2 regions of the Xenorhabdus cabanillasii genome follow, and region 1 is predicted to be linked to the other one. Evidence: predicted binding sites of a transcription regulator. Region 1 holds the regulator's gene; the other holds the start of a gene.
What was found. Region 1 encodes sigma-54, which starts transcription at its own class of promoters, with help from an activator protein. Its sites were predicted from a motif close to GTTGGCACANNTTTCGCTNT; they were not measured.

Region 1 (4,512 bases):
TGATGTTAAAAATTATACGGAAACAAAACTGACTTGGTTTACCAAGCCAGTATTGACTACTTTTGACGCTAATGGCTCATCCACATCCCCGAAACCAACATGGACAGTACGCGCCAATAAAGCAAAACTTACCCATGATGATATGCTCTACTTATATGGGGATGTCCAAGTGGACAGCCTAAATGACGCATCACAATTGCAAAAGATCACAACAGATAATGCAACAGTCAATCTCGTGACTCAGGACGTCGTATCTGACGATAAAGTCACTTTAGAGGGAGTCGGGCTGCAATCTGTTGGTATGAGAATGCGCGGCAATCTACGAGACAAAACAGCTGAATTGATTGAAAAGGTGAGCACTCGCTATGAGATTCCACATGAAGAACCTAATCCGTAATATCCTGATTACCAGTACACTGGTTGCAGTTAGCCAGCCTGCGCTGGCATTGAAAGATGATACAAAAAAACCCATTACCATTGATTCAGCCAGACAATCTTTGGATGTAACGAGGAACGTTACCACATTTACGGATCACGTTATCGTAAAACAAGGTTCTATCGATATTCGGGCTGATAAGGTCGTAGTTACGCGCCCTGACGGTGATTCAAAAAAAAACCGTTATCGAAGCCTACGGCAATCCTGCAACGTTTTATCAATTACAGGATGATGGTAAACCCATCAAAGGCCATGCTTCGAAAATGCGCTATGAAATGAGTAGTGAGCTAGTCACACTGACAGGCAATGCTTATCTTGAACAGCTCGACAGTAACATCAAAGGCGATAAAATCACCTATTTAGTGCCAACACAGCAAATGGAAGCCTTTAGTGATAAAGGTAAACATGTCACCACCGTTCTGTTACCTTCTCAGTTACAGGAAAAAGGCCCTGGTGTTAACAACACCGATGTTCATAAAAACTGATGTTTATAAAAACTGGTGTTCATAAAAAAGAGTATTAACGACGTATGGCAATATTAAACGCGGACAATCTGGCAAAAGCTTATAAGGGACGTAAGGTCGTTGAGGATGTCAGCCTGAAAGTAAAATCAGGTGAAATCGTAGGCCTGCTTGGGCCAAACGGTGCAGGTAAAACCACGACTTTCTATATGGTCGTCGGCATTGTGCCACGTGATGCAGGTACTATCACTATAGACCATGAAGATATCAGCCTGCTACCTCTGCATGAACGTGCCCGCCGGGGCATTGGTTACTTGCCACAGGAAGCCTCAATCTTCCGTCGGCTGAGCGTGTACGATAATTTAATGTCGGTTCTTGAGATCCGTAAAGATATCAATCAGGAACAGCGCAAAGCGCGCGCCGAAGAATTAATGGAAGAGTTTCATATTTCTCATTTGCGTAATAGCCTTGGCCAATCATTGTCCGGTGGTGAACGCCGCCGTGTGGAAATCGCCCGCGCACTGGCCGCTAATCCTAAATTTATTCTGTTGGATGAACCTTTTGCGGGTGTTGACCCTATTTCTGTTCTTGATATTAAAAAGATCATTCAACACCTACGGGATTGTGGTCTGGGCGTTCTGATTACTGACCATAACGTCCGTGAAACACTGGATGTTTGTGAACGCGCTTACATTGTCAGTCAGGGGCATTTGATTGCCCACGGTACACCAGAAGATATCCTCAGTAATGAGCAAGTTAAGCGCGTTTATTTGGGTGAGGGCTTCCGGCTTTAAGGCACATTGTCAGGCAAAATTCAGGGGCATTCAGTTCAGGAGCATTAAGTATCAGTTCAGGAGGAAGTGAGAACGTTATGAAGCAAAGTTTGCAACTCAAGCTCAGTCAGCAATTGACGATGACGCCGCAACTTCAGCAAGCTATCCGTTTGTTGCAACTTTCTACGCTTGAACTTCAACAGGAGATCCAACTAGCTTTGGAAGCCAATCCTATGCTTGAGCAAGAAGACCTGCATCAAGAAATTGATACTCAGGGCTATTCTGATGCGGAAACAGCCCCTGATGCAGAAACATATCCTGATACCGAAACAAAAGTCATGGATACTCTTGAAGCCCTTGAACAACGGCATATGCCTGAAGAGCTTCCCCTTGATACCAGTTGGGATGAAATTTACACCGCGGGTACATCCCTGGGAGCAAAAAATGACTACAGCGCGGATGATTTTCCCGTCTATCAAGGTGAAACAACCCAGACATTACAAGATTATTTAATGTGGCAGGCTGCATTGACTCCCTTTACTGAAACAGATTCAGCCATCGCCACATCGATCATTGATGCCATTGACGAAACAGGCTACCTGACAGTCCCTGTCGAGGAAATCCTTACCAGCATTGGTGATGATGAACTGACGTTAGAAGAAATCGAAGCCGTACTCAAGCGTGTACAACACTTTGATCCCACTGGTGTTGCGGCACGTAATTTACGTGAGTGCCTGTTGATCCAGCTTGCAATGCTGCCAGCAGAAACACCTTACCTGAACGAAGCAAAATTGGTTACCAGCAAGTACCTTGAACTATTGGGCAACCGAGACTTTCGAAATTTGTTGCGACAGAGCAAATTAAAAGAAAGTGCATTAAAAAAAGCAATTGATATCATTCAGTCACTGGAGCCGAAGCCCGGATTAATGGTGAATACCGGAGAATCCGAATACGTTATTCCCGATGTATTAGTCCAGAAAGAGAATGAACGCTGGCAGGTCAGGCTGAATACCGATAACATCCCTCGTCTGCGCATTAATCAGCATTATGCCGCACTAGGGCAACAATCTCATAATGAGAGTGACAGCCTGTTTATCCGTAATAACCTGCAAGAAGCCAAATGGTTGATAAAAAGTCTCGAAAGTCGCAATGAAACGTTATTGAAAGTCAGTAACTGCATTGTGGAGCGACAGCAAGATTTCTTTGAATATGGTGCGGAATACATGAAACCACTGGTACTGGCTGATATCGCCTATCAGGTTGACATGCATGAATCCACTATTTCCCGTGTGACAACCCAGAAGTATCTGCATAGTCCACGCGGGATTTTTGAATTGAAATATTTTTTCTCCAGTCACGTTAATACTGATAGCGGAGGTGAAGCCTCTTCTACGGCGATACGGGCACTGGTGAAAAAATTGGTCGCGGCAGAAAACCCGGCCAAGCCACTAAGTGACAGTAAATTGACAAACTTACTTGCCGGGCAAGGCATTCAGGTAGCACGTCGAACTGTCGCAAAATATAGAGAGTCGTTATCCATCCCGCCTTCAAACCAACGTAAAAAATTGGTTTGAACAACACAGAGAAGGAAAACACTATGCAACTCAATGTTACAGGCCACAATCTTGAAATCACTGATGCACTACGCAACGTTGTGAACACAAAATGCGGCAAATTGGATCAATATTTCGATAAGATTAACCTTATTCAGGTCATCCTCCGAGTGGAAAAGGTGCAGAAAATCGCTGAAGCCACGGTGTATGTCAATGGAGGAGAGTTGCATGCGAGTTCAGAGCATGAAGATATGTATGCAGCAATTGATGCGCTGGCAGACAAACTGGCTCGTCAATTGACCAAACATAAAAGTAAATTGAGACAACATTAATAGTTTTCAGACAACGGGGCTGTCATAAGATTAGCACTGTTCTATCTATATCCAATGGACTTCCGGTTGCATCAAAGCAGGCAATAAATGAACGCAGCTAACGAAAGAAACAACCAGAAGGCTCAATGGCATAAGCATAAATAGTGCTCTGATACCAGATGTCTAAACTCAGGCATCTGGTATTACAAGCCCTAAGTGAATAAAGAAATGAACAACGAAACAGATTTACCACTAAGTTCAGTGCTTTCATCCGAATGTACGCGTAACAACGTACCTTGTTCGAGTAAAAAGCGCGCCTTAGAGATTATCAGCGAGCTGGCATCAAAACAGCTTAATTTACCAGAATATGCTGTATTTGAAGCCATTCTTTCCCGTGAAAAAGTGGGGACAACAGGTATTGGCAATGGGATTGCTATTCCTCACGGCAAGCTGGAAACAGAATGCTCAAATAATGCCGTTGGTGTATTTTTGCATCTGGAACAACCGATTACCTTTGATGCTATTGATAATCAACCTGTTGACTTGCTATTTGCTTTATTGGTTCCATCTAACCAGTGTCAGATCCATTTGCATTCACTCTCATTGATTGCAAAACGACTGTCAGATAAAAATCTCTGTCGTCGTCTGCGTTCAGCGCAAAGTGATGAAGAACTATACAAAATCTTACTGAATAAATAACGATTACAATTGCGGTTACAATTGATTGTTGAAAAGCAATAAAAACAGCAGCGGTTCTAACGAACCGCTGAGACATTAAGGGGAGTCATCTCATGGTGCTGATGATAGTCAGCGGTCGTTCTGGTTCTGGTAAATCCGTAGCCCTGCGTGCACTGGAAGATATGGGGTTCTACTGTGTAGATAACCTGCCGGTAGTGTTACTTCCGGAGCTGGCTAATACATTAGCTGAGCGTGATATTTCAGCAGCAGTCAGTATCGATGTGCGAAATATGCCGGAAT
Region 2 (4,512 bases), 870 kb from region 1:
TTAAGCGATAACGCTCACCATGTAAGGTGATTTGGAATGCTGTCCGGGTTCGTAAGGTGATTATGCCACCTTCACTACCCAATGCCTGTAAAGCATTGCGGGTAATATTCAATAAAACCTGTTCAATTTGATCAGGATAATGGGATAGTTCCGGCAGGCTAGGATCATAATCCTTGATTAATTTGACATTGTCGGGCATTTCCAGTGATACCAGTTGATAAACCCGTTCTACCACATGGTGAATGCTCTGGCGGATCTGGGCTCCGGGATGCTGTGGCCCCAATAATCGATCTACAAGGGTGCGAAGCCTGTCTGCCTGTTCGATAATGACTTGAGTATATTCTTGCAGGGAGGGATCTGGCAGTGTTTTTGCCAATAATTGTGCCGCTCCCCGTAAACCCCCCAGTGGGTTTTTGATTTCATGTGCCAGCCCCCGAACCAATTCCCGCGCAGCCGCCTGCTGTGCCTGTTGTATCTGCTCTTGGCTTAAACGGCGCTGGCTATCCATAGGAGCGAGTTCCAGCAGAATAAACTGTTCGGAAATTGGTTGGGCACTGAGCGACATAACATGTGAGTGATTGTTAATCACTAATAAGACTTCGTTATCCGTAAAACCATGCCCACGTATCAGACTGGAACGCATAAATTCCGTATCTAATGAGATATAGCTGAACAATACCGGAAGAGGAGTGCCGAATAATTTATGTGTACTTTGTGCCAGAAGTTGCATGGCGGAATGATTGGCATAGTGGATAATTAAATCATTATCCAGTACCAACACACTGTTTATCAGTGAATCAAGAATCTGTTCTGCTTTGGGAAAATCAGCCATTTCTATCCAACCTTTCAGCCTTTGCACTTTTTTGGTGCATTGTATCTTATTTGATCATGAATTGGTCACCCACTCTATCGAGAAGGAAGGTTCAGAGGGAAAAGAGCCCATCCGAAGATGGGCCAAAAGTTTCACGGCAACAAAATAAAAAGGAACAATTGTAGTGCTTTCAAGCATTACACGCTGTAATACAGTTCAAACTCCAGAGGATGTGGAGTCATACGGACGCGTTCGATTTCACTGTTCAAGACACCAATATAAGCATCAATTGCATCATCAGTGAAAACACCACCGCGGGTCAGGAATTCACGATCTGTATTCAGTGCAGCCAGTGCTTCTTCCAGAGAAGAGGCTACAGTTGGGATCTCTTGGGCTTCTTCGGCTGGCAGGTCATACAGGTTTTTATCCATTGCATCACCCGGATGTATTTTGTTGATGATACCATCAAGGCCGGCCATAAGCAGAGCAGAGAAGGCCAGATAAGGATTTGCGGCCGGATCTGGGAAACGTACTTCAATACGACGGGCTTTACTGCTGGCTACAACCGGAATACGGATAGAAGCAGAGCGGTTGCGGGCAGAATATGCCAGCATCACGGGAGCTTCAAAACCAGGTACTAGACGTTTATACGAGTTAGTGGTTGGGTTAGTAAAGGCGTTCAGGGCACGGGCATGTTTGATGATACCGCCGATATAGTAAAGAGCCAGTTCAGATAACCCGCCATATTTGTCTCCGGCGAACAGGTTGACACCGCCTTTAGCCAGTGACATGTGACAATGCATTCCGGAGCCGTTATCTCCGACCAGCGGTTTTGGCATAAATGTTGCTGTCTTGCCGAAAGCATGGGCGACATTATGTACCACATATTTATAAATCTGGGTTTCATCCGCTTTTTTGGTCATGGTGTTGAAACGAGTTGCGACTTCGTTCTGACCTGCTGTTGCCACTTCGTGGTGGTGGGCTTCCACAACCAAACCCATTTCCTCCATCGTCAGGCACATTGCTGAACGCAGATCCTGAGAAGAGTCCACCGGAGGCACAGGGAAATAGCCACCTTTAACTCCTGGGCGATGGCCTTTGTTACCGCCTTCATAGCGAGTGCCGCTATTCCAGGCTGCTTCGGTATCATCAATATGATAATAAGAACCTGAAATGGAATTGCCGAAACGGACATCATCAAACAGGAAGAATTCCGGTTCTGGCCCAAACAAAACAGTATCTGCAATATCACTTGCACTCAGGAAATCTTCCGCACGTTTTGCAATAGAGCGAGGGTCACGACCATAGCCTTGCATTGTGCCGGGTTCGAGGATATCGCAACGTATAATGAGCGTGGCATCGTCAAAGAAAGGATCAAGCATTGCGGTAGATGGATCTGGCATTAGTACCATGTCGGATTCATTGATACCTTTCCAGCCTTTGATAGATGAACCGTCGAACATTTTGCCATCTTCGAAGAAATCTTCATCAATCTGGTGGGCAGGAATGGTGATGTGCTGTTCTTTACCTTTAGTGTCAGTAAAACGTAAGTCAATAAACTTCACCTGATGTTCTTCAATCATGGACAAAACATGTTCAACGGACATATGAGTTCTCCTGGTTTACGTAGGCTGGATAAAGCACTGGCTGCCTTATCTTAAGTGGCTGATAGTGTTTTTGTATACAGCCAATTTTTATTGCGATTTCTTGCGAAAAGCGTGCCAACTTTTAAAAGTCATTGAATCTTAGTGTGTATATTTATAAATAGGCGTAAAACTCAGTAAATGGACAAAAGCACAGAGGGATCTTTAAGTATATTTGCACTAAATTGGTGAATGAAAATGATAATAGCGCACCATTTTGGTGAAAATAAATAAGGTTAAGCTGATACAGTTACTGTTATTATCACTTAAGTTATGACACGCCTATATTCAGAAAATAGATAAACTTCAAAAGTGATGCACTTCACATTTATTTCACTCTGTAGTTATAACGTGTAAAATAGCACCATATTTGTGTTAAATGAGAGTAGCGTTGCGACCTGTCACGCTGTCTGTATTTAATATTTCTTCAAATAGCTAAAACGGTAAAAATACTTGTCAATTAATAACTTAAGAAATATTGCCATTATCGCTCACGTTGACCATGGCAAAACTACGCTGGTTGATAAACTTCTACAGCAATCCGGTACATTTGATGAGCGTACAGCGGCAACCGAGCGCGTGATGGATTCTAATGATCTGGAAAAAGAACGTGGTATCACCATTCTTGCAAAAAACACCGCCATTAAATGGAATGACTACCGTATTAATATCGTAGATACCCCAGGCCACGCCGATTTCGGTGGTGAAGTAGAGCGCGTGATGTCAATGGTTGACAGTGTCTTGCTGCTGGTAGATGCGATGGATGGCCCGATGCCGCAGACTCGCTTTGTAACTCAGAAAGCTTTTGCCCACGGTTTGAAGCCAATCGTTGTTATCAACAAAGTTGACCGTCCTGGCGCTCGCCCTGACTGGGTAGTCGATCAGGTATTCGATCTGTTCGTAAATCTTGGTGCAACCGATGAACAGTTGGATTTCCCTATTGTTTACGCATCGGCACTGATGGGAATTGCCGGTAACGATCACACAGATATGGCAGAGGATATGACTCCGCTGTATCAGGCAATCGTTGAGCATGTTGAACCGCCTAAAGTTGATCTTGATGGCCCATTCCAGATGCAGATTTCTCAGCTGGATTACAATAACTACGTTGGGGTTATTGGTATTGGTCGTATCAAACGCGGAACAGTAAGACCAAACCAGAACATCACTATTGTTGATAGTGAAGGTAAGGCGCGTAATGGTAAAGTTGGTAAAGTTTTCAGCCACCTGGGATTAGATCGCATCGAATCTGACAAAGCGGAAGCGGGTGATATCATTGCGATTACCGGTCTGGGTGAACTGAACATCTCTGATACGTTGTGTGAGGTTAATGCAGTTGAAGCTCTGCCAGCGTTGGCTGTTGATGAGCCTACCGTTAGCATGTTTTTCTGTGTTAATACCTCACCTTTCTGTGGCCGTGAAGGTAAGTATGTGACCTCCCGTCAGATCCTGGATCGTTTGAAAAAAGAGCTGGTTCATAACGTCGCACTGCGTGTTGAAGAAACTGAAGATCCAGACGCTTTCCGTGTATCTGGTCGTGGTGAGCTGCATCTCTCCGTCCTGATTGAGAATATGCGTCGTGAAGGTTTCGAATTGGCGGTTTCTCGTCCAAAAGTTATTTTCCGTGAAATTGACGGCCGTAAGCAGGAGCCTTTCGAGCAGGTAACACTGGATATCGAAGAGCAGCATCAGGGAGATGTGATGCAGGCGCTTGGTGAACGTAAAGGTGAAATGCGTGATATGTTGCCGGATGGTAAAGGTCGCGTGCGTCTGGATTACATGATCCCAAGCCGTGGTTTGATCGGTTTCCGTACTGAATTTATGACCATGACTTCCGGTACTGGTCTGTTGTACGCAACCTTCAGCCATTATGATGATATCCGTCCAGGTGAAATTGGTCGTCGTCAGAATGGGGTGCTGATTTCCAATGGTCAGGGTAAAGCCGTTGCTTATGCTCTGTATGGCTTGCAGGAACGTGGTAAGTTGTTCCTTGGTCACGGTACAGAAGTTTATGAAGGCCAGATCATCGGTATCCATTCCCGCTCCAATGACCTGACG

Region 2: a site for sigma-54 is predicted at 2,518-2,537, ahead of glnA (glutamate--ammonia ligase). Genes of this name have one in related genera too.

Annotation. Positions count from the first base shown of each region.
Region 1 is NZ_QTUB01000001.1:507,983-512,494, reverse strand. Features, by position in the region: gene lptC (LPS export ABC transporter periplasmic protein LptC) at 1-397, shown strand, start outside; partial or broken gene lptA (lipopolysaccharide ABC transporter substrate-binding protein LptA) at 378-921, shown strand; gene lptB (LPS export ABC transporter ATP-binding protein) at 966-1,691, shown strand; gene rpoN (RNA polymerase factor sigma-54) at 1,769-3,244, shown strand; gene hpf (ribosome hibernation promoting factor) at 3,268-3,555, shown strand; gene ptsN (PTS IIA-like nitrogen regulatory protein PtsN) at 3,763-4,233, shown strand; gene rapZ (RNase adapter RapZ) at 4,326-4,512, shown strand, end outside.
Region 2 is NZ_QTUB01000001.1:1,379,584-1,384,095, forward strand. Features, by position in the region: gene glnL (nitrogen regulation protein NR(II)) at 1-832, opposite strand, end outside; gene glnA (glutamate--ammonia ligase) at 1,009-2,418, opposite strand; gene typA (ribosome-dependent GTPase TypA) at 2,908-4,512, shown strand, end outside.